Regions from separate parts of the Streptococcus sp. SN3 genome, predicted to be linked through region 3. Evidence: predicted binding sites of a transcription regulator. Region 3 holds the regulator's gene; each other region holds the start of a gene.
What was found. The regulator Rex, encoded in region 3, represses fermentation and respiration genes when NADH is low (regulators of the CRP and FNR family bind a similar motif). The targets are predictions, from matches to a motif close to TTGTGAANTANTTCACAA.
Positions count from the first base shown of each region.

Region 1 (10,945 bases), on a different contig from region 3:
TAGAGAAAGAGAAAAAGTATTTCTTAAGACGGTATCAGATAGAGAATGGCTACAGTCTCGCTGTTTGTTCACAGACAAGATGGTTTTGTTCCAGTTTAATAGAACTGACCATAGAAGCCATGCTACCAGCTTTTAAGGAGAGTAGATGTTAATTAAAGCTATTATGCGCTACAGAAGTCGTGCGGTAATCGCCATTGTCATGATTGGTATAGTTGTCTCAGGTAGTCTGCTGCAACCAAGATTTTTAAACACTGTATTGGGAGCTATGTTAGAAGATAAGCAAGATAAGGTTTATAGCACGGGGCTTCTGTTGTTAATGATAGCGAGTGCTGGACTCGTAGCCGGTATAATTAATACAGTGCTCTCATCAAAAATTTCCCAAGAGGTTTCTGCAGATATACGTGAGGTGATATTCCGAACAATCCAGAAGTTTTCATATGCCGATGTAGAAGAACTGGGTGTCGGAAATCTAGTGGTGCGTGTCACCAATGATGTTAACCAGATTCAACACTTAGTGATGGCAATTTTCCAAGTGATTCTTCGCGTATCAATCCTATTGTTAGGTTCTTTTATCTTGGCAATTGTCACCATTCCTCAATTGTGGTGGCTTGTATTAGGGATGGTGACGCTAATTATTACAGCTGTCGTAATGATTATAATGATGGTTTCTCCGCAGTTTAAGCACTTCCAAACTCTCATCGAAAAAATGAATACTATTGTGAAAGAACAGCTTTATGGTATTCTAGTGGTTAAGTCTTTTGTCCAAGAGAAAAATCAAAATAGGAAATTCGAAAAGGTTTCTGATGAACTTGTTAAGATTAATCTATTTGTTGGGAATCGGTTTGCTTTCATGGAGCCAGTCATGACTCTTATCGTCTTTTTTGCGATGTATATTGCTATTTATATTGTGTCAGACTTAGCAAAAATAGATCCGGTAGTTGTTGGGAAAATAGCAGCGTTCCTTACTTATGCCATGCAAATGATGTTTTCGATTATCACGCTCGGCTCCGTAGGAATGCAGATTAGCCGATCTGTCGTCTCAATAGGCCGTATTCAAGAACTGTTGAATAGGGAACCTAAAATAACATTTGGAAATGAATCGCCAGAATCTCTGGAAGGAAGAATTGATTTTGAACATGTCAGTTTCACATACCCTAACGATGACAAAGAAACGCTGTCAAATATCAGTTTTTCGGTAGATGCTGGTCAAGTAGTTGGTATCGTGGGAACAACAGGATCAGGGAAATCAACCTTGGCTCAACTACTTCCTCGCTTATTTGATCCAGATAGTGGTCAGATTAAAATTGGCGGCAAAGACATAAGGGGCTTCGATCAAGAAACCTTGCGTCAGATGGTCTCTATTGTGTTACAACAAGCGGTCCTCTTTAGTGGTACGATTGCTGATAATTTAAGGCAGGGCTTCTCTGCAGCTGACCAAAGGATGATGGAATATGCGGCAGGTATTGCTCAGGCTAATGAATTTATTAATCAGTTATCTGATAATTATGAAAGTTTAGTTGAGGAACGAGGGAGTAATTTTTCAGGGGGACAAAAGCAACGTCTAAGTCTAGCTAGGGGAATTATTGGACAGTCGAAAATTCTGATTTTAGATGATTCGACTTCGGCCTTGGATGCTAAATCAGAACGATTGGTACAGGAAGCTCTTGAACATAAACTGAAAGGGACAACAACACTTATCATTGCACAAAAAATATCGTCTGTTGTCCATGCGGATAAAATTCTGGTACTTGATAGAGGACGGTTAGTGGGTCAAGGGACGCACAGGGAACTGATTGGAAGTAATGCTGTTTACGGTGAAATTTACGCCTCCCAAAAAGGGAAGGAGGGATAATGCTTGAGAGTTCTGAAGTTTTATGGATATTATTTCAACAAGTATAAGTGGTCCTTCACTCTGGTTGTGTTTCTAGTTGTACTGGCGACATACTTACAAGTAAAGGCACCAGTTTATCTGGGGGAAGCAGTGGCAGAGCTAGCTGATTGGGCCATGGCATACAGAGGAGCCGCAGAAGCAATAAATTCTCAATCTACTGTGCCTATGCTAACTGATTTTAACGCTTTGATGCTGAAGCTTCTATTAACCTATTTTATATCATCTATTATTATTTTTATTTATTTGCGTCTCTTTAACCGTCTCATTTCCTTTATCATTAATCATGTGAGGAAAGATCTTTTTAGCAAAGTCGGGACTTTGCATATTGATTTTTTTGATAGTCATAAAGATGGGGAGATTTTATCACGTTTTACTAGCGACCTAGATAACATTCAGAGTGCCTTGAGTCAAGGTTTTATTCAGATTCTTAGGAATACTGTTTTATATATTGGTTTGGTCTGGATAATGTTCGTAAAGAACAGCCAACTTGCTCTGCTAACTATTGCTTCGACACCACTTGCATTAGCCTTCCTTATTTTCCTTGCTAAATCAGTAAGGAGGTATACTAGACAACAACAGGAGGGGGTATCGCAGCTGAATGCCTATATAGATGAAAAAATTTCTGGGCAAAAGGTCATTATTGTTCAAGGTCTGCAGCAGGAGACTATTACTAAATTTATAGACCATAATGAGCGAGTGCGAAGGGCAGGATATAAGGGGGATCTGTTTAGTGGTTTACTCCTTCCGGTGATGAACGGGCTGAGTCTGCTTAACACAGCTATTGTTATTTTTGGAGGCTCAGCTATTGTGCTTAGTCAGCAGTCTTTTTCCAAAGCAATAGCTTTGGGATTGATTGTCACTTTTGTCCAATATTCACAGCAATATTACCAGCCTATTTTGCAGATATCAGCCTCTTGGGGAGAGATAGAACTTGCCCTAACAGGAGCAGCTCGTATTCAGGAAATCTTTGAACTGCCCGAAGAAGATTATTTGTCTTATCAAGCGGAATTCAATGAGCTAAAGTATGGGATTGCCATTGAGCAGCTGAGTTTTGCCTATCCCTCAGCAAAAAAAATTTTATCTGATGTTTCGATTAAAGTTAATAAGGGAGAAGTGGTGGCCATCGTGGGTCCAACAGGCTCAGGTAAGACAACGATTATGAATTTGATAAATCGCTTTTATGATGCTGATAGTGGGAGGATTACTTTTGATGGAAGAGATATTAGTGAATATGGTTTGTCTTCTCTGCGTCGACAAATAGGTACAGTTTTTCAAGAATCAGTGCTGTTTGCAGGAACAATCGCTGAAAATATTAAGTTTGGTAATCCTGAAGCCAGCCAGGAAATGGTGGAATCAGCTGCCCGAGCAGTCAATCTTCATTGTTTTATCGCTGGATTACCTGATAAGTACGAAACCATGGTATCAAATGATAGCAATGTGTTCTCGATAGGGCAAAAGCAATTGATGTGTATTGCCAGAACGCTATTAAGTAACCCGCAGATACTTATCTTGGACGAGGCGACTTCAAATGTTGATACTGTAACAGAGAATAAGCTTCAATCTGCCATAGAAATGATTACTTCTGGGCGGACAAGTTTTGTTATAGCTCATCGTTTAAAAACTATCCTAAATGCAGATAAGATTATTGTCATCAAGGAGGGGAAAGTGATTGAAGAAGGCAGGCATGGTGACCTTCTTAAAAGGAATGGGGTCTATGCTGAACTCTACAGAAATCAGTTTGTTCTAGAGTAATGAACCTTGTTGTACCATAAGTGGTGTAACACTACTTTTGTATATGTAAAAAAGCAGTTCAATTGAACCGTACCCTGAAAGTTAGATTTTTTGTGTATAACTTTAGGTGTGTTTTGTTTTGGCTTCGAGCCAATTTTTCTCGTAGAGAAAAACGAGAAAACCACTAGCTAAGCTGGAGGCTGCCAAGGCTTTGAGCTTCATACAATTGCAATAAAAATTGCAACATTTTAAAGCTCATCTCTAAGTGCTTTAAAAGCTGTTTTGTAACCCAAACATTTTCTGGAATGATTATTAATAGCAAGTGAGGCATCACTTAGCGTTTTTTCAGTTTTTTTGCTAAATCAGTTTTCTTTGGAAAATCCAGACGATGAGAAGAACGAAGTGGAAGCTTATGATGCTGAAATCAACGAAATCGCTCCAGATGATCTAGGCGAAGAAGTCGAACTCAACGAAGAAGATGACGACTACTCTGACGAAGACACGGAGACTGAAGAGGAAGTATAAATCAAGCAAAAAGAAACAAGGGACGAATCCCTTGTTTCTTTTAATATTCCTTGAAATATAAGTTCGGAAGGTGTAGAATACTAATAAAATTTAATAAAGAAAAGACGGAGGTAAGCTGCTATGAAATTTGTCATTGATAAGAGTCTAGGTGATTTAGGTATTAAGAGCGTCGTTATTGGGATTGCCAAGAATGTTAATCCACATGCAGAGCTATCCCCCTCATTTCTAAAAAAGAAAAAGGAAATGGAAGACTGGGCTTTAGCCTGCGACTTGGATGAGGTGCTTGAGTCGCCGGTGGTTCAAGGTTATGTAGAAATACTGCAGCGCGTAGGTCGCAGTGTCAAGAAAAATCCTCCCACTGTTCCCGCTCTGATTCGCAATATCCAGCACCGAGGCTCGCTCCCTCATATTAATAGCATTATTGATATTTATAACGTCGAAGCCCTGCATTCTCTACTGGCCATTGGAGGGCATGATTTTGATAAGATTGATGGCCAGATAGAATTCACCGTAAGCCAAAAGGAAGATGTCTTTCTGCCTATTTTGTCCAAGGAGAAGCATGTTGCCAATACGGACTATGTCTATCGGGATGCCAAAGGAATTTTGGCTTGGCTGGATGTTCGTGACAGCGAGTATTATAAGTTTGATGAGGAGACCAAGGACGCCATTTTCATCATTCAGGGGAATGCCAATACCTCTGTCGAAATGCGTCTGGAAGCCTTGGAGCGAATCTGTCACGATTTAGCAGAGTCTATGCCTAATTTAGAATTTGAAACACATGTTATCAGTATTGGTGAAAATGGATGAAAACCGACTGAAAATATTTGACATTTTTTTAGGTTTGCGATATCATACTGTTCGGGCACCTCTTTTAGAGGTCAGAGCTTCCTGTTTTCAGGGAGCTATTTTTCTTTTTCAGACAGATTACGGAAAATCCTCCTCTAGATAAGTTTCCGGCAACGACGTGGTTGCTGGAATGAATTGTTTTATGAAAAGGAGCACGTATGTCAACTAAATATATTTTTGTCACTGGCGGTGTAGTATCTTCTATCGGGAAAGGGATTGTGGCAGCTAGCTTGGGCCGACTTTTGAAGAATCGCGGCCTCAAGGTTACGATTCAGAAATTTGACCCTTATATCAACATTGATCCCGGCACCATGAGCCCTTATCAGCATGGGGAAGTGTTTGTGACAGATGATGGAGCCGAGACGGATCTGGATCTGGGGCACTATGAGCGTTTTATTGACATCAATCTCAATAAATACTCCAATGTCACCACTGGTAAAATCTATAGCGAAGTCCTACGCAAGGAGCGTAAAGGCGAGTATCTGGGAGCGACGGTCCAAGTCATTCCGCATATTACAGATGCTCTCAAGGACAAGATCAAGCGGGCAGCACGGACCACGGACTCGGATGTGATTATCACAGAGGTCGGAGGTACAGTGGGCGACATCGAGTCTCTTCCTTTCTTAGAAGCTTTGCGCCAGATGAAGGCGGATGTCGGTGTAGACAATGTCATGTATATCCATACAACTCTCCTGCCCTATCTCAAGGCAGCCGGCGAAATGAAGACCAAACCGACTCAGCATTCTGTCAAAGAGTTGCGAGGTTTGGGGATTCAGCCTAATATGCTGGTCATCCGCACAGAGAAGCCAGCTGGACAAAATATCAAAAACAAACTGGCTCAATTCTGTGATGTGGCGCCGGAGGCGGTCATTGAGTCGCTAGATGTGGAGCATCTTTACCAAATTCCTCTCAATTTGCAGGCGCAAAAGATGGACCAAATCGTCTGTGACCATCTGAAGCTGGATGTGCCGGCAGCGGATATGACTGAATGGTCAGCCATGGTAGAGAAAGTGATGAGTCTGGAAAAGCAGGTTCAGATTGCTCTGGTCGGCAAGTATGTCGAGTTGCCAGATGCCTATATTTCAGTTGTCGAAGCGCTCAAGCATGCCGGCTATGCTAATGATGCGGAGGTTAAGATTAACTGGATTGATGCGAATCAGGTAACGGCCGAAAACGCAGCTGAGCTTCTTGGAAGTGCGGATGGGATTATCGTTCCGGGCGGCTTTGGTCAGAGAGGAACTGAGGGTAAGATTCAGGCAATCCGCTATGCGCGTGAGCAGGATGTGCCTATGTTGGGTATTTGCTTGGGTATGCAGTTAACCTGTGTCGAATTCGCCCGTCACGTCCTGGGATTGGCAGATGCTAACTCAGCGGAGCTCAATCCAGACACAGCATTTCCGATTATTGATCTCATGCGTGATCAGATTGATGTCGAAGACTTGGGTGGGACGCTGAGACTGGGGCTCTATCCTTCTAAGCTTAAGCCTGGCTCTAAGGCAGCAGCAGCTTACGACCATCAAGAAGTCGTGCAGCGCCGTCACCGCCATCGCTATGAGTTTAACAATGCTTTCCGCGAGCAGTTTGAGGCGGCCGGATTTGTATTTTCAGGAGTTTCACCAGACAATCGCTTGGTCGAAATAGTAGAAATCCCAGAAAACAAATTCTTCGTTGCTTGTCAGTATCACCCAGAGCTTTCCAGCCGACCGAACCGACCTGAAGGTCTTTATAGGGCATTTGTCACAGCAGCGGTAGAAAAGAGCCAGGAGAGATAGACTTGCTTTTTCTAGGATAAGCGATTTTTCTAGAGAAATGTTATAATGAAAAATAAAAGGAGGGAAGAAGATGTTTCTAAACATTTTAGCTAGTATTCGTACTAATAATTTTCAAGATGAGCATTGTATAGAAAAAATCCAAGCTCTCTGGCAGCAACAAGAGGGAGCTGTGAAAGAAGCTTTTGCTGAGGGGGAGCCGGTTTATGCCGTCTATCATGACTATGCCAATGATTACAAAGGAGACTACAGCCTCTCTATCTGCCGTTTGACAGATGGGGAAGTCTATGATTTTGACACATCCGAGCAGACCTATCAAGTCTTTGAAGCGGATAAGGAGGATCCGCAAGCGATTCTTCATGCTTGGCAGAGGATTTGGCAGGCAGAAGAATCAGGTGAGCTTCATCGGGACTACACTATTGACTTTGAAAAATACGATCCCGACCAAACGGTGGCTGTCTTTATTGCGACTCAGCAACCTTGAGTTTTCTATGTTCCTGCCTTAGCTTCATTTTCGCTTAGATTTCTTAGATTTGCTGATTGAGTAGAAAGTTGATTTTTTGAAATAAAGTCAAAAATTTTCTTGACAAGCCTTAGCTGTCCTGTTATACTAGTAAGGTACTCAATCGCGGGGATGGCGGAATTGGCAGACGCGCAGGACTAAGGATCCTGTGACCGCTTTAGGTCGTGAGGGTTCAAGTCCCTCTCTCCGCATTAAGTAAGCTGACTTCGGTCAGCTTTTTCTTTTTGCAATAGAAACGCTTAAAAAGGCTAAGTGTCTACCTGCAATTCTTTAAAATTTCAGGAAAAACTAGCAATTTTAGTGAAAAAGTGATAAAATAAACAATGTAAGTGGTTTAACCACAAAAAATAAGAGGAGGCCTGATAAGAATGGCAATCGTTTCAGCAGAAAAATTTGTCCAAGCAGCTCGTGACAATGGTTACGCAGTTGGTGGATTCAACACAAACAACCTTGAGTGGACTCAAGCTATCCTGCGTGCGGCAGAAGCTAAGAAAGCACCAGTGCTTATCCAAACTTCAATGGGTGCTGCTAAATACATGGGTGGCTACAAAGTTGCTCGCAACTTGATCGCTAACCTTGTAGAATCAATGGGCATCACTGTACCAGTTGCGATTCACTTGGACCATGGTCACTACGAAGATGCACTTGAGTGTATCGAAGTTGGTTACACTTCTATCATGTTTGATGGTTCACACCTTCCAGTAGAAGAAAACCTTAAATTGGCTAAGGAAGTCGTTGAAAAAGCACACGCTAAAGGTATCTCAGTAGAAGCTGAAGTTGGTACTATCGGTGGTGAAGAAGACGGTATCATCGGTAAAGGTGAATTGGCTCCAATCGAAGACGCTAAAGCAATGGTTGAAACTGGAATCGACTTCTTGGCAGCTGGTATCGGTAACATCCACGGCCCATACCCAGCAAACTGGGAAGGTCTTGACCTTGACCACTTGAAGAAATTGACAGAAGCTCTTCCAGGCTTCCCAATCGTATTGCACGGTGGTTCAGGTATTCCTGATGACCAAATCCAAGCAGCTATCAAACTTGGTGTTGCGAAAGTTAACGTTAACACTGAATGCCAAATCGCATTCGCTAACGCAACTCGTAAATTTGCTCGCGACTACGAAGCAAACGAAGCAGAATACGACAAGAAGAAACTCTTCGACCCACGTAAATTCTTGGCTGACGGTGTAAAAGCTATCCAAGCATCAGTTGAAGAACGTATCGACGTATTCGGTTCAGAAGGTAAAGCTTAAGAAGCTTGATATATTTTTAAAAAAGTTTATCCGAAAGGATAAGCTTTTTTTGTATTATGACAATTGGACAAATAAAGAACAAATAATATTTTTCTTACAATCTAATAAAAAAATCTTGACAGACTAGATGATGAGGAGTAAAATATTAACCAGTTAATTAACTAGTTAATGAGTTTAATAAGTTGTTAAAAATTGAGTTTCTGCTATATTTTATAGAAAAAATATTTAGATGATTTCTTTGGGGGTATATTATGAGTTAATTGTAAATTGTGATAAGTTTTAGCGAATTCTATGTAATCAAAAAAGAAAGTGATATTCAATGGAAAAAAATAAGAAATACTTAACAGGAATTGTTGTCATTGCTACTGTGGGTCTTTTTGCTCATCAGTTAGGTTATTATCAGGCAAACAGTTCGATTAAAAAATCCAATCGAGTTAGCTATATTGATGGTAAGCAAGGTGTTCAAAAGTCTGAGGAGTTAACGCCTGACGAAGTAAGCAAAAAAGAGGGGATTAACGCGGAGCAGATTGTTATCAAAATTACTGATCAGGGTTATGTCACTTCTCATGGTGATCACTATCATTATTATAATGGGAAAGTTCCATATGATGCTATTTTCAGCGAAGATCTTTTGATGAAAGATCCCAACTATCGACTTAGGACTGAGGATATTGTCAATGAAGTCAAAGGTGGATATGTTATCAAGGTTAATGGACAATATTATGTTTATCTGAAAGATATAGCTCGTGCAGATAATATTCGCAGTAAGGAAGAGATTAATCGTCAAAAGCAGGAACATGGTCATAATGTTACGAAAATAAGCAATGAAGTAGCAACAGCTAGAGCTCAAGGCCGTTATACAACAGATGATGGCTATGTTTTTAATGCTTCAGACATTATTGAGGATACGGGAGATGCCTATATCGTACCTCATGGTAATCATTTTCACTATATCCCAAAGAGTGATTTGTCGCCTAGTGAGCTAGCTGCAGCTCAAGCTTACCTATCAGGTAGAGGAAAAGTAGCTAGTACTGTAGTCAGCCGTTCGTATAATAATGGAAACGGTGGCTGGATACAGACACAACCTACTTTTACTCAAATTTCAAACAACTATCAACCGAGTCAAGGAGAAGATGTTAAGGGTCTCCTTCAGCAACTTTATAATCTTCCACTTAGTCAGCGTCATGTTGAATCAGATGGCTTGATCTTTGATCCAGCACAAATTACTAGTCGAACACAAAATGGAGTAGCAGTGCCACATGGTAATCATTATCACTTTATTCCTTATACACAAATGTCGGCATTGGAAGAAAAGCTTGCTCGGACAATTCCTCTTATAAGTCAGCCTAATAAACCTATGTTAGGATTGACACCTTATAGACCTATACCAACTCCGATACTAACTCCATCTCAACCAGCTTTAAAACCGATTCTTCCTCCAAAGTTAAATTTGGAACATGCGGATTCATTGGATAAGGATTTAATCCAGCAGGTTGTTAGGAAAATAGCTGACGGTTATGTGCTAGAGGATAAAGGAGTGTCCCGCTATCTTTTAGCTAAAGACTTGCCTAAAGAGATTATTACAGCGATTGAAAATAAATTGGCGAAGCAGAAAAGCATACCTCATGTCCTGCAAGCTAAGAAAGAATCAGTTGAACCGAAAGATCAAGAGTTTTATGATAAGGTATATGGTCTTCTGACTCAGACCCATCAGCAATTGCTAGAAAATAAGGGACGTTTGTCAGATTTTCAAGCCTTGGATGATTTAGTGAAGCGTTTGAATGATGAAACAAGTGATAAGGTGCAATTAATTGATGACTTATTAGCATTTCTTGCGCCTATCAATCATCCAGAACGTCTAGGCAAAGCAAATTCACAGATTGAGTATACTGAAACCGAAGTTCGAGTAGCCCAGCTAGCTGACAAATATACGACATCTGATGGATATATCTTTGATGCGCGCGATATTATCAGCGACGAAGGAGATGCTTATGTAACCCCTCATATGGGACACAGTCACTGGATAGGAAAAGATAGTCTTTCAGCTAAAGAAAAAGCAGCTGCTCAGACCTATACTAAAGAAAAAGGTCTGCTTCCACCTGCACCAACAGATGATTCCAAAGCCAATCCAAGTGGAGAAAGTGCGTCTGCTATCTACGAACGTGTTCAAGGAGAGAAACGGATACCGCTCGTTCGTCTGCCTTACAATGTTGAGCATACTGTAGCAGTAAAAAATGGTAATCTGATTATCCCTCATAAGGATCACTACCACAACATCAAATTTGCTTGGTTCGATGATAAGACTTACCGAGCTCCTAATGGCTATACATTAGAGGATTTATTTGCAACTATCAAGTATTATGTTGAACATCCAGATGAGCGACCACAGTCTAGCGATGGATGGGGGAAT
Region 1 covers NZ_JAQFJF010000003.1:45,649-56,593, reverse strand. The annotation lists gene PCY71_RS07170 (4'-phosphopantetheinyl transferase superfamily protein) at 1-152, shown strand, start outside; gene PCY71_RS07165 (ABC transporter ATP-binding protein) at 146-1,852, shown strand; gene PCY71_RS07160 (ABC transporter ATP-binding protein) at 1,856-3,643, shown strand; partial or broken gene PCY71_RS07155 (DNA-directed RNA polymerase subunit delta) at 3,998-4,147, shown strand; gene PCY71_RS07150 (B3/4 domain-containing protein) at 4,268-4,954, shown strand; gene PCY71_RS07145 (CTP synthase) at 5,152-6,765, shown strand; gene PCY71_RS07140 (GyrI-like domain-containing protein) at 6,836-7,246, shown strand; tRNA gene PCY71_RS07135 (tRNA-Leu) at 7,391-7,476, shown strand; gene PCY71_RS07130 (class II fructose-bisphosphate aldolase) at 7,654-8,535, shown strand; gene PCY71_RS07125 (pneumococcal-type histidine triad protein) at 8,855-10,945, shown strand, end outside.
Region 1: the regulator Rex is predicted to act here: its motif matches at 7,592-7,609, upstream of PCY71_RS07130 (class II fructose-bisphosphate aldolase).

Region 2 (10,945 bases), 120 kb from region 3:
TGCTTTATTTGTTCTCCTGCAGAATGGTCTGTAGGAGAATTTTTATAGAAAATTTGCTATACTAGAAAAAGCTCACTGAACGAAGGAGAAATCATGACGCTAGCAGATACGATTTTCAAAGAGAATATTAAAAAAATTATGGAGCAGGGTGTTTTTTCTGAAAATGCCCGTCCGCGCTACAAAGATGGAAATGTGGCTAATTCCAAATATATCACTGGTTCTTTTGCGGAATACGATTTGAGCAAGGGAGAATTCCCAATCACGACTCTGCGCCCTATTGCCATCAAATCTGCCATCAAGGAAGTTCTTTGGATCTATCAAGACCAGTCCAATAGCCTGGAACTGCTCAACGACAAGTATAATGTTCACTATTGGAATGACTGGGAAGTTGGCGATACGTGTACTATCGGGCAGCGCTACGGAGCTGTGGTCAAGAAGCATAATATTATCCATAAAATTCTCCAACAGTTGGAAGCCAATCCTTGGAACCGTCGTAATATTATCTCTCTCTGGGATTATGAAGCTTTTGAAGAGAGTGACGGCCTGCTTCCATGCGCTTTTCAAACCATGTTTGACGTTCGGCGTGTAGATGGAGACATTTATCTGGATGCGACTCTGACTCAGCGCTCAAATGATATGTTAGTTGCTCACCACATCAATGCTATGCAGTATGTGGCTCTGCAGATGATGATTGCCAAGCATTTCGGCTGGAAGGTCGGCAAGTTCTTTTACTTTATCAATAACTTGCACATCTATGACAATCAGTTCGAGCAGGCGGAGGAGCTATTGCGTCGGGAACCTAGCGACTGTCACCCTAGGCTCGTGTTAAATGTGCCGGATGGGACCAATTTCTTTGATATCAAAGCAGAGGATTTTGAGTTATTAGACTATGATCCCGTTAAGCCTCAGCTGAAGTTTGATTTGGCTATTTAACGATTTTGATAAGTGTATGCGAAAACGGCCAACCTCTGCAAAAGTTCTGCTTGAATCATACTTTAAACATGCCTTTTTACAGCAAATTTGATAGAATAGAGTTACTAATACAAAGGATAAAAGGATGACAAAGAAGATTATTGCCATTTGGGCTCAGGCAGAGGATGGTCTGATTGGAAAAGACAAGGTCATGCCTTGGCATCTCCCGGCAGAATTGCAGCATTTTAAGGCAACGACTACTGGACATGCTATTTTGATGGGCCGAGTGACCTTTGATGGTCTGCAGCGTCGCGTTTTGCCAAATCGAATCAGCCTGATTTTGAGCAAGGACAAGAACTATCAAGTTGACAATGAAAATGTCTTGCTGTTCAGCGATGTGGAAGATGTCTTGGATTGGTACCACAAGCAGGATAGAAACTTGTATATTATTGGCGGAGCGCAGATTATCAGAGCTTTTGAGCCGTATTTGGAAGAATTGATTCAGACTCAGATTGCTGCTAAACTTGAAGGAGATACCTATTTCCCTGAGACATTTGACTGGGCTCCTTATCAGGAAGTTAGCAGTGAATTTCATGCCAAAGATGAAAAGAATCCTTATGATTTCACTATAAAAAGATACCAAAGGAAGGACTCGTAAGAATGGAACGTAGTATTTTTGGTTTTTTTACGGCCTTTTTATGTGTCATTTGTCTTATTTGTGCCGTTCAAACCTTTCGGAAAAAGCGGTTTGGACTGGCAGCTTTATTTTTGCTGAATGCTTTTACAAATCTGGTAAATTCCATTCATGCATTTTATATGACACTTTTTTAACATGTATGAAAGAAAATAAATAGATTTAGAATTTTAGAATTGGAGTAAACAATGCCTACAAGTCGTAATGATGATATGATGGTTTTTTGTTCTTTCTGTGGGAAGAATCAAGATGAGGTGCAGAAGATTATTGCTGGTAACAATGCCTTTATCTGTAATGAATGTGTGGAACTGGCACAGGAGATCATCCGTGAAGAGCTAGCTGAGGAAGTGCTGGCAGATCTATCTGAGGTACCAAAACCTCAGGAGCTGCTGAATATCTTGAACCACTATGTTATCGGGCAAGACCGAGCTAAGCGTGCCTTAGCAGTAGCGGTCTATAATCACTACAAGCGTATTAACTACCACGACAGCCGTGAAGAAGAAGATGTGGAACTGCAAAAGTCAAATATTTTGATGATTGGCCCAACCGGATCTGGTAAAACCTTCTTGGCGCAGACTCTGGCTCGCAGTCTTAATGTGCCTTTCGCCATTGCGGACGCAACAGCTCTGACTGAAGCTGGTTATGTCGGAGAAGATGTTGAAAATATCCTTCTCAAGCTTTTGCAGGCGGCTGACTTTAATATCGAGCGTGCTGAGCGCGGGATTATCTATGTCGATGAGATTGACAAGATTGCTAAGAAAGGCGAAAATGTCTCTATCACCCGTGATGTTTCGGGTGAAGGAGTTCAGCAAGCTCTGCTGAAGATTATCGAAGGAACAGTAGCTAGCGTACCGCCGCAAGGTGGACGCAAGCATCCGCAGCAGGAAATGATTCAGGTTGATACTAAGAACATTCTCTTCATTGTTGGCGGTGCTTTTGACGGTATCGAAGAAATCGTAAAACAGCGTCTGGGTGAGAAAATCATTGGTTTCGGTCAGAACAACCGAGCAATCGACGAAGATAGTTCCTATATGCAGGAAATTATCTCAGAAGACGTCCAAAAGTTCGGGATTATCCCAGAGTTGATTGGTCGTTTGCCTGTTTTTGCTGCTCTGGAGCAACTAACAGTTGATGATTTGGTTCGGATTTTGAAAGAGCCTAGAAACGCCCTTATTAAGCAGTATCAGGCGCTTCTATCTTATGATGATGTTAAGCTTGAATTTGACGAAGATGCTCTGCAGGAGATTGCCAATAAAGCGATTGAACGTAAAACAGGTGCACGCGGACTTCGATCAATCATTGAAGAAACTATGATGGATGTCATGTTTGAAGTTCCAAGTCAGGAAAATGTCAAGCTTGTCCGCATTACCAAAGAAGCAGTAGATGGAACAGATAAGCCTATTCTAGAAACTGCCTAACGAGGTGCTTATGGAAATCAATACACACAATGCTGAGATTTTGCTGAGTGCAGCCAATAAATCGCACTACCCTCAAGATGATATTCCAGAGATTGCCTTAGCTGGCCGATCAAACGTTGGAAAGTCCAGCTTCATCAACACACTTCTCAATCGTAAGAATTTAGCGCGAACTTCTGGAAAACCTGGGAAAACTCAGCTGCTAAACTTTTTCAACATTGATGATAAACTGCGTTTTGTCGATGTGCCAGGTTACGGCTATGCCCGTGTTTCCAAAAAAGAGCGTGAAAAATGGGGCCGGATGATTGAGGAGTATCTGACCAGTCGTGAAAATCTCAGAGCGGTTGTCAGCCTTGTTGATCTTCGTCATGATCCGAGCGCAGATGATGTGCAAATGTATGAATTTCTGAAATATTATGACATTCCAGTTATTCTAGTAGCGACCAAAGCTGATAAAATCCCTCGCGGAAAATGGAATAAGCACGAGTCAGCTATTAAGAAAAAGCTGGACTTTGACAGAAATGATGATTTCATTCTTTTTTCCTCAGTCACCAAGGATGGCTTAGATGCTTCTTGGGACGCGATTTTGTCAAAAATTTAATAATACGAATTAAATCCAACTCAAAAAACGAGTTGGATTTTTTGAAATAAAACGAAAAATGTCATATACTTGTAAATTATCAATAGTGTTTTTTAATCTTTAGTATGTTACAATGGTATCATTAATATCTTATTCAGGAGAAGTGCTGTGAAAAAGAGAATTTCAAAAAAAGGTAAGAGAATCCTTTCAGCTTTATTCATCATGACAACAACAATTGCTGTTGGCTTCGTCTTGGCAAAGCATATTAATCCTGCTAGTGCCAATAATAGCGACCAGCAACCTATGAATCAAACAGACTACTTCATCTCACAAATCGGTGAGCCAGCGCGTCAGTTGGGACAGGACAATGATCTTTATGCTTCTGTTATGATTGCCCAGGCTATTTTAGAAAGTGGCTCAGGACAGTCTGGTCTGTCAGGTGAACCTCATTATAACCTTTTCGGTATCAAAGGTCACTATGATGGCCAATCTGCTAATATGGAGACTTGGGAAGATGATGGAGAGGGAAATGCCTACACCATCAACGATAGTTTCCGTTCATATCCTAGCTATGTAGAATCTCTGCAAGACTATGTTGCAGTGCTCAAGCAAGGCCATTTTGCAGGTGCATGGAAGAGCAATGCGCCAACCTATCAGGATGCAACAGCTGCCCTAACCGGTGTCTATGCGACAGATACTAGCTATAATGCTAAATTGAATTATATTATTGAAAAATATGATTTGACTCGCTTTGATTCGCCACTCTCTGAGTCTGGTGCTGGCTATATCGTTTACAATCCCTATCGTCAGCAATACACTACTCAAGATATCTTGGACGTGGATACTGCTTGGGCGAATAGATTTTAATAAAGACAACAAAAAAAGAGGGAGACCTCTTTTTATGTTTAATCGTAGATTTTAGGAGTATTTCATGGGAAAATTTAAAGATTTGCTTGACAAGCAAGAAATTATTATTTTAGATGGAGCCTTAGGTACAGAGTTGGAAAGCCGGGGTTATGATGTATCTGGTAAGCTTTGGTCCGCTCAATACCTATTAGACCAGCCTCAGATTATTCAAGATGTGCATGAAAGCTATGTGAGAGCTGGCAGTGACATCATCACTACGTCCAGTTATCAGGCCAGCATTCCAGCATTTATTGAGGCAGGACTGGCTCCTGAAAAGGCTTATGATCTTTTGAAAGAGACAGTCTTCTTAGCACAAAAGGCAATCGAAAATGTCTGGCAAGAATTATCTCCAGAAGAGCAAAAGCAGCGACCCTATCCTCTGATTGCAGGCTCGGTAGGGCCTTATGCTGCATATTTAGCTGATGGTTCGGAGTATACGGGAGACTACCAGCTGAGCGAGGGAGAATTCCAAGAGTTTCACCGTCCGCGTATTCAAGCTTTGTTAGAAGTAGGCTGTGATTTATTGGCTATTGAAACCATTCCAAATGGGGCAGAAGCGGCAGCAATCCTCCGACTTTTAGCTGAGGAATTTCCGCAGGCTGAGGCCTATTTGTCCTTTGTTGCCCAGTCGGAGAATGCCATATCAGATGGCACTAAGATTGAGGAATTAGGAAACTTGGCTCAAGAAAGTTCACAAGTCTTGGCAGTTGGTTTTAACTGTACAGCTCCACATTTAATTGCTCCGCTATTAGATGGGCTTGGACAAGTGTGCAACAAACCTTTTCTGACCTATCCAAATTCTGGCGAAACTTATAATGGCTTGACCAAGACTTGGCACGACGATCCAGAGCAGGAGCGGAGCTTGCTGGAAAATAGTAAACTTTGGCAAAATCAAGGAGTGCGTCTTTTTGGTGGTTGCTGCCGAACACGGCCAGAAGATATTGCTCAGTTAGCAAAAGGATTAAAGGATTGAAAATAAATTTTCAATCCTTTTTTAGAAAATTTAAAAAGGTTCTCGAAAACGCTATCAAAAGCAAGAACTTTGTGATATACTATACATAGTTTAAATTAATAGGAGAATTTTTTATGCCTGAATCGACATTTATCCCTAAAATTGAAGCAGCTTGCCGCAAGAAAGAAGCTTTGTTTGATACAAGCAAGGCCAAGTACGCCGTCCGTTCCATCTTTGCTGGGGCTTTCCTAACATTTAGTACTGGTGCTGGAGCTATTGCGGCAGATTTGACGAATAAGATTGTTCCAGGAACTGGGCGTTTTCTCTTTCCTTTCATCTTTGCTTGGGGATTGGCTTACATTGTCTTTCTAAATGCAGAGTTGGTGACTTCCAACATGATGTTTCTGACTGCTGGTACCTTTTTGAAGAAGATTGACTGGAAAAAAGCTTTGGTGATTTTGCTTTATTGTACCTTTTTCAATCTGATTGGCGCCTTGATTGCCGGCTGGCTCTTTGCTAACTCGGCTGCTTATGCGGGACTTAGCAAAGATAGTTTCATTTCTGGTGTTGTGCAGATGAAGCTTGCTCGATCTAATGAGCTGATTTTGCTCGAGGGAGTCTTAGCCAATATCTTTGTTAATATTGCTATTCTTTCTTTCGTTCTGGTCAAGGATAGTACAGCTAAGCTCTTCTTAGTTATATCAGCCATTTATATGTTTGTATTCCTGACTAACGAACACTTGGCAGCCAACTTTGCTTCCTTTGCTATCGTGAAATTCAGCTCAGCAGCAGCGGAAGTGCAAAATTTTGGTATTGGAAATATCCTACGCCACTGGGGCGTAACCTTTATCGGTAACCTCATCGGTGGTGGCCTACTCATTGGTTTGCCGTACGCTTGGTTTAATAAAAAGGAAGAACATTACGTAGATTAAAATGCAGCCTTGGGGCTGTATTTTTTTGAAAAAATATTTGGATTTTACACTTTAAAGGTCTAATTTAAACCAAGTTTAAATTCCTTTCAGTTCTTTAGTACGATCTTTGACTAACTTTCTAGTCTCTTTTTTAATGTTCATTGCCTATCAATCTCTAATATCTAAGCAAAACAGTTGACAGAATTATCGAAGTTTGTTAAATTAATTTGGTATATTATGTAATCAAAAGGAGATGTTATGAATAAGATTACTATTCAGTCACCAGATGGAAGAAAAGTCAAAACCTTGTCACCATCCTACTCTATTACAACGTTACTATTTAGTTTTTTTGTCCCGCTTTTTCGAAAGGACTGGAAATACTTTGGTATTATTTTAGGTTCTTTCTGCGCTTTGCTTGTTATTGCTGTGCTTTTCATTCCAGAAGATTTGTTAAAGCCAACTGGAACAGCCTTTAATTTCTTTTGGACTTTTTTCTATAATCGTTTTTGGATAAAAGATCGTGTTTTCAAAGATGGATGGCTGCCTGCAGATGAAGAAAGCAGAAGTCTACTTAAAAAGACTTTTCCTAATATGCCATAAAACTACTGGAATAAATTTTTTCTATGATAAACAAAGTTACATACACAAGAGGGGGAATGCGATATAAAAGGAGATAAAGAATTGAGTTTAGGAGGAACTGTGGGAAGTGGGAAAAAGATTTGAGTTTTCGCCGCTTAGAGCTAGAATTTTGATGATGATTGGTCCAGTAATAAGTGCTATCTTCTTTGGTTTATATTCGTGTAGTTTTATTTATTATACATTAAAAGAAGGATTATCATTTTGGCTAGATATGATTCGTGATAATTTTATGTTTATTCTTTTCTTTATTTGGATCCATATGAGTTTAGTCGAGTCTATCTATAGAATGATAAAAAATAATCTTCTGTTAAACAGCAATATTCAGGAATTGAGAGGTTGTTACCCTGAGCTTGAAGATAGCTGGGACTATCTCAACGATGCGGACTACCTTGACAAAGATTTGCAAGTTTTGGTTCATGGCGATCATCTCATTTGTTACAGGACATTTGATATTGTCTACCTACCAGAATGTTCTAAGATAGGTGCATTTATGAAGGCGTCTGTTTTTCGTCTTTCCCGTTTTCGTGAGGTAAGACGAGTTCATTTTTCTGCATGGTACCTTGATGGCAGTGAATCTGAACTCCGGACAGATGAGTTGCGAAAGTTTATTGGAATGAATCAGAATGCTCATAAAGATGCCTTATTTGATTATATAAGAGAGAACTTTGATTATATTGAACTCGAAACTTTCGACTTTCGACTAAGGGAAAGAAGTAGATATTAGTCAAGTAAGCGATTTGCAGAAAATAATGACTAAATTTAAAAAGATTGTATAAAAAGCTTGCAATCTTTTTTTTCTTTTGCTATAATTATCAATGGTTTGAAAAAACTGCCTAAGACAGTAGGGGAGCTCGACTCATAAAGATCCTACCGAGGACAAAACGTATCATGTAAAAAGAAGCGTATTGTACTTTCGTGTCTAGGTTTGGGCGCGTTTTTCTTTTGGAAAATTCCCCAAGCAAAATAATTACGGAGGTGAAACACTAAATGAGTGAAGCTATTATTGCTAAAAAAGCGGAACTGGTTGACGCAGTTGCTGAGAAAATGAAAGCTGCTGCATCTATCGTCGTTGTTGACGCTCGTGGTTTGACTGTTGAGCAAGATACCGTTCTTCGTCGTGAGCTTCGTGGAAGCGAAGTCGAGTACAAAGTTATCAAAAACTCAATCTTGCGTCGTGCAGCTGAAAAAGCTGGACTTGAAGACCTGGCATCTGTTTTTGTTGGACCATCTGCAGTAGCATTTTCTAACGAAGATGTTGTTGCTCCAGCGAAAATCTTGAACGACTTTGCTAAGAACGCTGATGCACTTGAAATCAAAGGTGGTGCAATTGAAGGCGCTGTCGCATCAAAAGAAGAGATTCTTGCACTTGCAACTCTTCCAAACCGCGAAGGACTTCTTTCTATGCTCCTTTCTGTACTTCAAGCGCCAGTTCGCAACGTTGCACTTGCTGTCAAAGCAGTTGCAGACAACAAAGAAGACGCAGCTTAATCTTAAGCTACGCAGCGTGGCCTAGCTACGAAAAAATATTATAAATTTAAAAATTATTTGGAGGAAATAACAATGGCATTGAACATTGAAAACATTATTGCTGAAATTAAAGAAGCTTCAATCCTTGAATTGAACGACCTTGTAAAAGCTATCGAAGAAGAATTTGGTGTAACTGCAGCTGCTCCTGTAGCTGTAGCTGCTGCTGGTGCTGGTGAAGCTGCCGCTGCTAAAGATTCATTCGATATCGAATTGACTGCTGCTGGCGACAAGAAAGTCGGCGTTATCAAAGTTGTACGTGAAATCACTGGTCTTGGCCTTAAAGAAGCTAAAGAACTTGTTGATGGTGCACCAAACGTTATCAAAGAAGGCGTTGCTGCAGCAGAAGCTGAAGAACTTAAAGCTAAATTGGAAGAAGCTGGAGCTTCAGTTACTCTTAAATAATAGAGTTTCCAATCATAGAAATCAACCAAGTCGAAAGACTTGGTTTTTTGTATCCAAAAATCATTTTTATGTTAAAACGCTAACAAAAAATAGGATTCTATGATATAATTTAGACAGATTATTGCGATTTAGGAGATATTATGAATAAGATAAAAATCATCAGCAATCCTTATGAAAAAAGGGTTTTATTTGAGCGTTGGAATAATCAGCTGAATTCATGGACATCTATTGACGAAGATAGTAATTCTAATAGCAAACTGATTAGTAGTGAGTATCAAATTGGATTTTTTCCTTTTAAAGTTTATGAGATTATAAATCAGATAATTACTGAATATTCTAATCCCGATGATGTACTGTCTATCTGTTTTTCAGGTAGTGATGATGAGTATCAAGAACTAGAACGTTTGGTTACGGATATTAAGTTTGAGAATATTCAACTCGAAAAATCAGAAAATTATCTAGAAAATGCTAGAGATGTTTTGCCTGAAATAAATCGGATTTTTCAAAAATTAGATCCTTTAATAACAAAAAACATTGAGGATGAGAGTGGCGAGATACAGCAACAATTAAAGAGGTTTTCAGATGCTTCTAATGATATTGTTCCAATTTGTGTTTTAGGAACTTATAGTGCCGGTAAATCAACGTTTATTAATTCTTTAATTGGTTCCGAATTATTACCAAGTGCTGAAACACCTGTCACAGCAAAAGTTTACAAAATATCTTCCACACCTCATGATGATAGGGCAAGTATCAGGATTACATTTAAAGGAAAAGATGCTAAAATTCAATTTCGAGATTATCAGTTAGTCGTGGATGGTTTGACTGATGGGGAAGAATTATTAACATCAATCAAAGAGGCTTTAGATGAGGAGAAGCCGGCTTCAATTATTGAAAAGGTACGTTTAGTTTTAGAGGAATTGAATGATATTTCAGATTCTGAAATAGGAGATTTGATTGAGATAGAAGTACCTTTTGGCAGAAGTACTCTGGATGATATAAATTATAAAATTGCTATTTTTGATACTCCGGGTTCAAATTCTTCTACTAATTTACAACATTCAGATGTTTTGGATAAGGCCATGAAAGGGATGTCTAATGGTCTTCCTATTTTTGTGACAGATAGCAGTTCGATGGACAGTACAGATAATGATAATTTAAAAGATAAGTTAAAGAAAGTTGCAGGTTTAGACAGTCGTTTTACTATGATTGTAGTAAATAAAGCAGAAACTGCAGATATTAGCTTGAGAAGATTTAAAAAAGAATCTTTTAAACAAAAAATTATGAATCAATCGATACCGCGCGAACTGTATGCTCAAGGGATATTTTATGTTTCATCCATACTTGGTTTAGGGGCTAAATTGGATGGGAATCTTAAGGGAGAATTCTACTCAGAATTATTCAATACTTATAAAGCTAAATATTCAGATCCAGAAAACGATTATTACAAGAGATTGTTTGATTTTAATATTCTCCCTAGGCAGATGATTTCTTCAATGGTTGAGACTGCAGAATCCAATTCTAACATAATCTATGCTAATAGTGGATTATTAACAATTGAAGATGCAATCAAGAGTTTTGTAAATAAATATTCGCATTATGATAAGTGTCAGCAAGCTAGAGATACTTTGAATCAATTGATTGGTATTACTGATAAAGAAATCGAAGAGAAAAATAAGGAATTGGGTAGTCGCAAGGTAGAGTTACAGAATAAACTCGATTCTCAAAAATCTGAAATTCTTGAAACAATTGATAAAAGCATATCTCATGAAAGGGAAGACTATACTAGCCGATATCCTGAGGAAATGCTGAGTTATTTACAAAGTTTGACCCAGAATTTAAAAAAAGAAAAAGCAGAATCTTTGTATAAGGATTTCTATGAACAAAAAGCTCTTGAATATCCCCAAGAAATAGCTGTTGATAACCATTCAGAATTAAACGGTATTTCAAAATTCGTTGGAGATATGGGGACTTCATTTAATAATTATAAGTTAAGTGGAGATAGACGAA
Region 2 covers NZ_JAQFJF010000001.1:304,658-315,602, forward strand. The annotation lists gene PCY71_RS01265 (thymidylate synthase) at 94-933, shown strand; gene PCY71_RS01270 (dihydrofolate reductase) at 1,058-1,570, shown strand; gene clpX (ATP-dependent Clp protease ATP-binding subunit ClpX) at 1,795-3,024, shown strand; gene yihA (ribosome biogenesis GTP-binding protein YihA/YsxC) at 3,035-3,622, shown strand; gene PCY71_RS01285 (glucosaminidase domain-containing protein) at 3,770-4,468, shown strand; gene mmuM (homocysteine S-methyltransferase) at 4,533-5,480, shown strand; gene PCY71_RS01295 (formate/nitrite transporter family protein) at 5,594-6,391, shown strand; gene PCY71_RS01300 (hypothetical protein) at 6,629-6,970, shown strand; gene PCY71_RS01305 (hypothetical protein) at 7,077-7,733, shown strand; ribosomal protein L10 leader region at 7,824-7,959, shown strand; gene rplJ (50S ribosomal protein L10) at 7,997-8,497, shown strand; gene rplL (50S ribosomal protein L7/L12) at 8,570-8,938, shown strand; gene PCY71_RS01320 (dynamin family protein) at 9,079-10,945, shown strand, end outside.
Region 2: the regulator Rex is predicted to act here: its motif matches at 5,550-5,567, upstream of PCY71_RS01295 (formate/nitrite transporter family protein).

Region 3 (10,945 bases):
AATTTTATCTTTGCCAAGAGGCCTTTGGAAATTTCATGCCGCTTCAAAAAAGTCTTCACCTTGACATGCTCATCAGCAATAAACTCAAACCTCATTCCTTGCACTCTCCAATAAAGGAGTCTCTGACACGGTTCCAAAAGCTGGTATGGCTAGGTGAAGCCACAAAATGTATCTTATGATTGTCAATCTGATACTCAATGCGGACAATATTTTTGAAAGAGAAAGTCTGATTATCAACCGCGATAGTGTGATAGTCACTGCGGGTCGGCACTAACTCAATCTTATCTTTTTTGGGAACAATGACCGATGAGCCCAACGTCCGATAAACCCGATTGTTGAGACTGGCAATTTCTGTTACTTGCAAGGCTTCAATGGTCGGATGCAAAACCGCTCCACCCAGAGATTTGTTATAGGCTGTGCTGCCCGTCGGAGTCGAAACGGAAATCCCATCTCCTCGGAAACGCTCGAAATGAACCCGATTGATAATGACATCGGCTACCATAGTCCGATCCGAGCGCTTGATTGTTGCTTCGTTCAAAGCACGAATGATGCGTGTATCACCATTTTCAAAAGTAATTTTGACATTTAAAATTGGATAAGAAACCTGAGCACCGGAGTCTAATTTGAGATTTTCTACCAGCTTATCTAGTTCAAAATCACGGTAGTCCGTATAGAATCCAAGATGTCCTGTATGCACACCGACAAAGCGGACCCGATCCAGCTGTTCTTCATACATATGAAAAGCTGACAGCAACATGCCGTCACCACCTACCGAAATCACGATGTCGGGATTCTTAGGAGTTAAAATAAAGCCGCTCTGTTTCAGCTTCTGCTTCAAATCCTGATAAACTTGTTCACTCTGTCTTTTCCGATTGCGGATAATCGCTATTTTTTTATCTGTATTCTTCATCTGTATCATCACTATTTCCCACACCGTCATTTAACTTGCGGTGAAGAGGGTCAAAGAGGGCCTGAGCCTCCTGGATAGCGTCACGGATAGCACCCATCTCCTCATCCAGCTGATAGGCTAGGTTAGCTGTGGTTTCCAAGCGGCATTTGATTTCCTCGGGAAATTCTCCTTTATACTTGTAATTCAAAGAATGCTCAATCGTAGCCCAAAAATTCATCGAAAGGGTGCGAATCTGAATCTCAGCCAGAATAAGCCTATGGCCATTAATCGTATCAACTGGATATTCTACAATCACATGGTAGCTCCGATAGCCACTGGCTTTTTTGTTTTTAATATAATCCCGCTCCTGAACAATGCGCATATCAGTCCGGTTTCGCAGGACTTCTAAAACTTCATCCACATCATCGACAAACTGAACCATGACTCGTAAGCCTGCAATATCCTGCATCTCCTGCTCGATATTTTCCTCGCGAATGCCTCGCAGAATCATCTTTTCTTTAATGCTCTCAATCGGCTTGACTCGTCCGGTCACAAACTCAATCGGGGAATGACGCTGCTGCTTGCGGTATTGCTTTCGCACTCCACGCAACTTAATTTTCAGCTCTCCAACCGCTTGAATATAGGGGTCTAGAAACTCTTCCCATTCTATTGTCATACACTTACCTTGTCATATCATTATTTTTTGTATAAAATAAACACAACTGTTATTATAACATAAATCGCTTTCAAAAAAAAGAAAAGGATATGAAAATGAATCACTTAGAAATTGAATTCAAAACCATGCTGACCAAAGAAGAGCACGATCGTCTGCTCCAGTTATTTGCTGATATTTCCCCTATTAGCCAGACCAACTACTACATCGAGTCAGATCAACAGAGTATCCGACACGCCCACATGGCTTTTCGAGTACGAACTTTTAACCATCACGAAGCAGAGCTGACGCTCAAGATTCCTCAAGAAGTCGGAGCCTTGGAACTTAATCAGAACTTGACACCAGAAGAAACTGAAAACATTTTACAGAACAATAAATTTCCTACGGGAGAGATTTTAGAGACGCTGCTTCAGAAAGAAATACCCATCCAAGACTTGAAGATTCTTGGCTCTCTAGAGACTATTCGCTATGAAAAGGAAGATGAAATTGGCCTGCTTGCTCTGGATGAGAGTCACTACTTGAGCAAAACTGACTTCGAACTCGAAGTCGAAGTTGAAGATTTCGAAAAAGGAAAAGAAAATTTCTTCAACTTCCTAAAACAGCACAAGATTGACTACAAACCCGGTAAGAGCAAGATAGCAAGATTTTCTGAAAACTTGTAAATCAACGACCACAAAATAGCTGAAATAATCTATTTTTTTTGGTAAAATAAAAGGTAGCAATTTAAAGCCTATTGAAAAATAAATTTCATAGAGCATTAAATATAAAAAGAGACAAAAAGAGGACGGTCCAACTCATGTCAGATAAAAAAAATATGAAGCTTTTTTCCCTCAACTCCAATCATTCCATAGCTGAAAAAATCGCTGAGGCGGCTGGGGTTCCATTGGGGAAACTTTCCTCCCGCCAATTCTCGGACGGCGAGATTCAAATTAACATCGAAGAAAGTGTCCGTGGCTATGATATTTACATCATTCAGTCTACTAGCTTCCCTGTCAATAATCACTTGATGGAACTCTTAATTATGGTGGATGCCTGCAAGCGTGCCAGTGCTAATACGATTAATGTTGTGATGCCTTATTTTGGTTATGCCCGTCAGGATCGGACTGCTGCTCCTCGCGAGCCAATCACAGCTAAACTGGTTGCCAACATGCTCGTCGGAGCTGGAGTAGATCGTGTGATTTCTCTGGATCTTCATGCCGTGCAGGTCCAAGGTTTCTTTGATATCCCAGTTGATAACCTCTTCACTATCCCACTCTTTGCCAAACACTACTGCAACATGGGCCTTACTGGCGATGATGTCGTTGTCGTCAGCCCTAAAAACTCTGGTGTAAAACGCGCCCGCAATTTGGCTGAATATCTGGATGCCCCTATCGCTATCATTGATTATGGCGAAGATGAGGCGGGTCGCTCTGAGGGATATATTATCGGAGATGTCGAGGGCAAGAAAGCTATTCTGATTGACGACATTTTAAATACCGGTCGGACTTTCTCTGAAGCAGCTAAAATTGTCTGTCGCGAAGGCGCAGTCGAAATCTATGCTGTATCCAGTCATGGTCTCTTTGCGGATAAAGCTGCGGAATTGCTGGATGATTCTCCTATCAGAGAAATACTTGTGACCGACTCTGTTGATACCAAAGAAAAAACACCTAAGAATCTCCACTACATTACAGCTAGTGAACTGATTGGTGATGCCATTGTCCGTATCCAAGAAAGAAGACCAGTCAGCCCACTCTTTGCCTATCAAAAGAAATAAGGTAACCGGAGTGATTTATTTAGATAATGCTGCTACAACTGCTTTGTCGCCCGCTGCAATCCAAGCAATGACCAAGACTATGACTGTCTTTGGAAATCCTTCCAGTACGCACAGCCATGGACGAGAAGCTAGTAAACTGCTCAGACAGGCGCGTGAGGATATTGCTCAAGCTCTGCATACTCAAAGCAATAAGATTCTTTTTACTTCAGGCGGCACTGAAAGTAATAATACTGCTATCAAAGGCTATGCCCTTCGTCACCAGAACAGAGGGAAGCATATTGTCACCAGTGCTATTGAGCACCATGCTGTCTTAGAAGTGGTGGAGTACTTAGTAGACAAATTCGGCTTCGAAGCTACTTTTGTTCAGCCAGTGGATGGTCAGATTCGAGCGGAAGACATTGAGAAGGCTCTTAAACCTGACACTATTCTTGTGTCCGTCATGGCGGTTAATAACGAGACAGGTGCCATGCTTCCCATTAAGGAAATTGGTAAATTACTGCAAGAACATCCTGCTGCTTTTCACGTTGATGCTGTCCAAGCAATTGGTAAACTTCCCATCTACCCTGACGAGCTAGGAATTGACTTTCTATCTGCTTCAGCTCATAAGTTTCATGGTCCCAAAGGCGTTGGTTTCCTTTATGCTAAGAAGATGGATTTTGACAATTTCATGCACGGTGGTGATCAGGAAGAAAAACACCGGGCCGGAACTGAAAATCTAATCTCTATCACAGCCATGGCGGCGGCTCTGTCAGAGAGCATGGAATACCTAGAGGAAAATATAGAGCATGCGCAAGACTTAAAAAACAGCTTACTTACTGACTTATCGGATATCGACTTTTACTTAAATGAAAGTCAGCCAAGCTTGCCATATGTCATCAATTTGGGATTTCCCAATCAAAAAAATGACTTGCTTCTGCTTCAAATGGATTTAAATGGCTTTTCCATTTCAACAGGCTCAGCCTGCACAGCCGGAGCTATACAACCCAGTCATGTCTTGCAGGCTATGTATGGCAAGGATTCCAACCGCTTGCATGAGTCTATTCGAATCAGTACTTCGGACCAGACGACTCTGCAAGATATTCAATTATTTACAAAGAAATTAAAAGAAATTTTAGGAGGATAAGATGGCCTTTCAAACATCTGTTAGCTTAGCAAACTGTGAATTTACCTATTCACTTCACCCAAATGTCAAGAAATTTACCTTACGCGACAATACTTTCGCGGAAAGCAAGGTTGGCAACTATGAACTCTCTCGTCTGCTGGAATCTGTTCCCAACAGCGGAAATGGTTTTCTGCTGAAAATCATCGTCAATAAAGATTTGAATGGTTTCAAAATCAACATCACTGACAAATCAGGCCTGCGCTTGGTCAATATTTTCAAATCAGAAGATCATCACATTATCCAGCAAAAATTTTATTTCTTGATGGATAGCTTGGTTGAAAGAAACATTTTTGAAAAGACACCACAATAAGCAAGATTCTCGTAATTTTGCTTTTTTGGTTTTGACTCTTTAAAAGACCAAACAAGCTTGACTTCTGCTTAGAACTCTTGAAAATATCAATGACTAATCGAACCAAAGGAAAGGATTAACGATGGTTGAACTGACCTATTTGGACTCATATAAGGTGAAACGGTCACTTACCTATGAAGACTTCGATGAATTTCTTCTAGCCTTCTCTGGCTGCGTCACAGTTCCTGACTCGCTCAAGGTGCTTTCTGTTACGTATAAGGGACACCAGCTGCCTTTTGCAGGGCTAATTGGAGACTTGTACCGCCAGATGTACCAGTTAGACTTAACTCCCTATCAGGACTAATCTCTTCGCAACTGCAACATAACTTAAACTTTCACTCTTTTCTTTTTTAGTGCATTAAACATCTTTAATTAGTTGATTTTTTCACAAACTTCCTATAAAATAGAATTAGAAAGGTTGTGATTTTGTGAAAACTGAAAAAAATACTACAATTCCTCGAGCAACTGCTAAGAGACTGTCGCTCTACTATCGTATTTTTAAACGGTTTAATGCTGAGAAGATTGAGAAAGCCAACTCTAAGCAAATCGCTGAAGCTATTGGCATTGACTCTGCTACCGTCAGACGAGATTTTTCTTATTTCGGTGAACTTGGCCGCAGAGGATTTGGCTATGATGTCAAGAAATTGATGAACTTTTTTGCTGACCTCTTGAATGACAATGCTATCACCAATGTCATGATTGTTGGTGTCGGTAACATGGGGCGAGCTCTGCTGCACTATCGTTTTCATGAGCGCAATAAAATGAAGGTTGTAATGGCTTTTGACATAGATGACCATCCAGAAGTTGGCAGCACAACCAGCGATGGGATTCCTATCTATGGAATTTCCCAAATCAAAGAAAAAATACAGTCAGGAAATGTGCAAACTGCCATCCTAACTGTACCTAGCGTAAAAGCCCAAGAAGTTGCATCTATCTTAGTTCAAGCAGGTGTTAAAGGTATTCTCTGCTTCTCGCCAGTAAATCTATCCCTACCTAAGGACGTGGTCGTTCAGTATGTTGACCTGACTAGCGAACTGCAGACTCTGCTCTACTTCATGAGAAAAAATGAACATTAATTTGAAAGAGGTATTGAATACTCGATGAGTAAACTAATTATTGGAATAACCGGAAATGAAAGAGAAATCCCAGACGATCACTTCATACATATGAGCTATACAGCGACTGGATTCGTTGAGGGAGTTAAAGAAGTTGGCGGAATTCCAATGATTTTGCCAATCGGTGATGAAGAAATGGCAAAACAATATGTTTCCATTGTTGACAAATTAATCATCACAGGCGGTCAGAATGTATGTCCCCAGTTCTATGGAGAAGAAAAAGCCATTGACAGCGATGATTATCTACTCAAACGAGACATTTTTGAATTAGCTTTAATTAAGGAAGCCCGCCGTCAAAATAAACCAATCTTCACCGTCTGCCGCGGAACCCAACTTTATAATGTCGCACTGGGCGGTACTCTTCATCAAGACATTGAAGATCATTGGCAAGATAGCTCTGCTGAGTACACGACTCAAAGCATGGTGACCAAAAATGGCTCTATTCTGCACGAAATCTATGGCCCTGCATCTGAAATCAACTCCTTCCACCACCAAAGTATCAAGGATTTAGCGGCTGGCCTAGAAGTCATCGCCTATGATCCTCGCGATAAGATTATTGAAGCCATCACTTCTACTGACGGCAGTCCTTTTCTTGGTGTCCAATGGCACCCAGAGTTCTTGTTTGGCTCCAGAGAAGGAGACTTAGCCCTCTTTGATTATGTTGTCAATATGCTTTAAAAGCCTCTATTCCTAGATAAACTTCTGTTCTACACGAATAGAAGTTTTTATATTCACGTAAATCAAATTATATCATATCTGTCTCTTCTCGGTAGCTATAGTAGTTGGACTTGGACACAATTAAATGATCTAAAAGAACCAAGCCCATCATCTCACACGCTTCTTTCATATGCTGCGTCACTTCATCATCGTTTCTGCTAGGAACAACTGAGCCAGATGGATGATTGTGTACCAGTATGATAGATGTCGCCAGGTGCTTGAGAGCGTAGTGGAGAATTTCTCTCGGCTCAGCAATGCTTCTGCTGACCGTCCCCATGAAAATGGTTTGCTGGTGCAAAATTTGATTTTGACTATTAAGATAAATAGCAACCAAGCACTCCTGCCTCATATCTCCCAATTCCTGCTGCATCTTCTGTGCTAATTTTTGACTGCCCATAATCTGCTCTTTCTGCAGAACTTCTGCTCGGTTAATTCGACGCCCCAATTCGATAATGGCCTGCAGCTCCACAGCCTTAATCGGACCGATTCCAGAAATAGTCTGCAATTCCTGCAAAGTTAAATACTTGAGATCGTTCAAACTGGAAATAGATGATAAAATTCTTTGAGAAACTTGAAAAACAGTTTCTTTTTTGTTGCCTGTTCTGAGAAAGATTGATAGGAGCTCCTGGTTACTGAGTTTTTCAGCCCCTTCTCTCATCAAGCGCTCACGCGGCATCATGCTAATATCATCTTGAAATGAAATGCTATACATAGAAACCTCCTTATCTTATAATTCGGAAAAAGAGTCAAAATCAACAAGAAAAGATACAGAAAATAAAGATTGAAAATCTTTCGTCCAGAACAAATTTTAGATAAAAAAACTCCAAAAGTTAGAGTTTTTCCTAACCTTTAGAGTGAAATTTTTTTAACTTTAGATCTGCATTTGATTATAGGACTTACTGAAAGATTCAAGAACTTCCTTAGGAGCCTTATCATACTCGACAGAACCTTCTAATGTTCCCTTGACAATAGTCCGGTTGGTTGCCGCGGCATCCTCACAGGTAACCAAAGTAATCTCTGTAACACCTTCTGTATCCTCAATCAGATCCGTTCGATCCGGAGTTACCGTTTCAACACTGGTGATTACATAAGTATAGACTTGCTCTTTATCGGTGATATAAATCTTCATACCAGCCTTAGCACGGTCCAGTGGGGAAAAGAGCATGTTACTAGCCCCTGTGATGCCAAAGACATGGTGGCTAGCCAAGGCATAATTTCCCTGCCCCATCTGCTGGGTCTCTTTCATCGTACCAGCACCATAATACAATCCGGCATTATCCAGTCCTTTGAAGATCGGCAAATTCATGGAAACTTCCGGAATAGAGATGCCTCCGATAACAGGCAGTTGCTGCGCTTTCCACTGAGCATTGATAACTGCTTCTGTAGAAAGTGACTCTACCTTATTAAAATCAAAACTAGTCTCAGCGTTTTTATTTTTACTAATAGAATCTTTGGAAACCTTGCTGACCTGATATTGGTTGGTATGCCAAACCATAATCATGTTTCGGATTTGCGCATTAAAGATTAAGCCAAGAGCTACAATAATTAATAATGTCGCAACAATATTGATAAAAATATTTCTTTTGCTTTTTTGTTTTCTTTTTCGACTTCTTTTTCCTTGTACCATATAGAGGTCCTCTTTTACGATTCGTTTTCTTCCTCTGCTACATCTTCTTTATCATCTGCTTCGACGCTTGTAAAGGTTACAATCTGTGCATTTTGGTCCAGTCGCATGACCTTAACTCCCATGGTCGAGCGACCTGTCTGAGAAATATTCGCTACACTGGTCCGAATGATGACACCAGTATTAGTGATAATCATCAAATCTTCTTCGCCAGTAACTGTCATCAGACCAGCAAGAGGCCCGTTCTTATCAGTGATATTGGCTGTTTTAATCCCTTTACCACCACGGCCCTTGGTTGGATACTCACTAGCAAGAGTTCGCTTACCATAGCCTTTTTCGGTAATGACAAGCACTTCGTCTCCCTCAGCAATCACTCCAGCCCCAACAACCTGGTCGCCATCCCGAAGATTGACCCCGCGAACACCAGTCGCTATACGACTCATGCTCCGGACAGCTGTCTCATTAAAGCGGACAGAATAACCAAACTTAGTACCAATGATAACGTCTGCAGCACCGTCTGTCAGAAAGACATTGATTAACTCGTCTTCATCCTTCAAATTCAAAGCCTTGAGACCGTTCTGACGAATATTAGCAAATTCTGTTACACTGGTCCGTTTGACCACCCCATGACGAGTAGTAAAGAAGAGGTAGGAATCATCACTGCGGTCTTGCTGGACATTAATAATAGTCTGAATAGTCTCTCCTTCATCAAGCTTCAAGAGATTGACCACTGGCAAGCCCTTAGCTGTCCGACCATACTCAGGGATTTCATATCCTTTGAGACGATAAACACGGCCTTTATTTGTAAAGAAGAGCAGTCTATCGTGGGTACTTGTTGAAACCAGCTCTTTGACGAAGTCATCATCTTTGACACCAGTTCCTTGAACACCTCGACCACCACGTTTCTGAGCGGTAAATTCAGCCTGATTCAGACGCTTGATATAGCCTTTATTGGACAGGGTAATCAAAACATCCGCTTCCTCAATCAAATCTTCATCTTCAAGAGAAAGAACTTCTCCCACCATCAGCTCAGTACGGCGGTCATCCGCAAATTTACGCTTGACCTCATCTAACTCTTCCTTGATAATAGCGATAACGCGCTCTGGCTTAGCCAAAATATCAGCCAGGTCTGCAATCAAGGCAATCAGCTCATCGTATTCTGACTGAATCTTATCACGTTCCAAGCCAGTCAGACGGCGCAGACGCATATCGAGGATAGCCTGACTCTGGCGCTCAGATAGCTCAAACTTAGCCATCAATTCAGCCTGTGCTTCTGCGTCCGTTTCGCTATTACGGATAATCCGAATCACTTCATCAATATGATCCAATGCAATTAGCAAACCAGCCAAGATATGAGCTCGAGCTTCTGCCTTTTCTTTATCGAAGACCGTCCGTCGAGTCACCACTTCTTTCTGATGCTCAATGTAGGCTAACAAAATCTCACGCAGAGATAGAATCTTCGGCACACCATTTTGAATAGCCAGCATATTGAAGCTGAAATTGGTCTGCATCTGAGTCAGCTTGAAAAGGTTATTTAAAATGACATGAGCAGAGGCATCACGGCGAACCTCAATGACAAAACGGACCCCTTCACGGTTGGACTCATCACGAACAGCAGTGATACCGTCAATGCGTTTTTCCTGCACCAGACGAACAATATGCTCATGGACCTTGGTCTTATTAACCATGTATGGAAACTCGGTTACGACAATTCGCTCACGGCCATTTTTCATCTCTTCGATTTCAGTGCGAGAACGAAGGACAATCGAACCCTTCCCTGTTTCATAAGCCCGGTGAATACCGGACTTGCCCATAACCAGTGCTCCTGTCGGAAAATCTGGTCCAGGCAGAACTTCCATGATATCGCGAGTTGTTGCCTCTGGATTATCCATGACAAGCTTAACCGCATCAATAGACTCACCAAGATTATGCGGTGGGATATTGGTCGCCATCCCAACTGCAATCCCTGTCGCACCGTTTACAAGCAAGTTAGGGAAGCGAGCAGGAAGAACTACAGGCTCTCTCTCGCTGGCATCATAGTTGTCAATATAATCAACAGTGTTTTTATTAATATCACGAAGCATCTCCAGAGCAATCTTGCTCATACGTGCTTCTGTATAACGCTGAGCAGCGGCCCCATCTCCGTCCATAGAACCGAAGTTTCCATGGCCATCTACCAGCATATAACGATAGCTCCACCATTGAGCCATCCGCACCATCGCTTCATAAATAGAGGAGTCACCATGCGGGTGATACTTACCCATGACATCCCCTGTGATACGAGCTGATTTCTTGTGAGGCTTCTCAGGCGTCACACCCAACTCATTCATACCATAGAGAATCCGACGGTGAACAGGCTTGAGACCATCACGAACATCAGGAAGTGCCCGAGCCACGATAACGCTCATCGCGTAATCAATGAAACTAGTCTTCATTTCACTAGTCAGATTAACATTTACTAAGTTTCTGTCTTGCATTAAAAAATGCCTTTCTTTCATATTAAACTATCCTATATTATATCACATTTTCTTTAATTTTTCAGTATTTTGAACCGTTTGTAAAAACGTTTACATCGCTAGATATACAAGTTGACCGTGACAAAATATGCCAAAAGTGGTAGAATGAATGTGTACGGGAAATATTCCCTAAAAAAATAAGGAGAT
Region 3 covers NZ_JAQFJF010000001.1:423,216-434,160, forward strand. The annotation lists gene PCY71_RS01800 (RluA family pseudouridine synthase) at 1-95, opposite strand, end outside; gene PCY71_RS01805 (NAD kinase) at 92-919, opposite strand; gene PCY71_RS01810 (GTP pyrophosphokinase family protein) at 894-1,565, opposite strand; gene PCY71_RS01815 (CYTH domain-containing protein) at 1,661-2,224, shown strand; gene PCY71_RS01820 (ribose-phosphate diphosphokinase) at 2,359-3,315, shown strand; gene PCY71_RS01825 (cysteine desulfurase family protein) at 3,326-4,438, shown strand; gene PCY71_RS01830 (DUF1831 domain-containing protein) at 4,440-4,787, shown strand; gene PCY71_RS01835 (DUF4649 family protein) at 4,909-5,130, shown strand; gene PCY71_RS01840 (redox-sensing transcriptional repressor Rex) at 5,255-5,902, shown strand; gene PCY71_RS01845 (gamma-glutamyl-gamma-aminobutyrate hydrolase family protein) at 5,927-6,619, shown strand; gene radC (DNA repair protein RadC) at 6,687-7,370, opposite strand; gene PCY71_RS01855 (class A sortase) at 7,530-8,285, opposite strand; gene gyrA (DNA gyrase subunit A) at 8,300-10,759, opposite strand.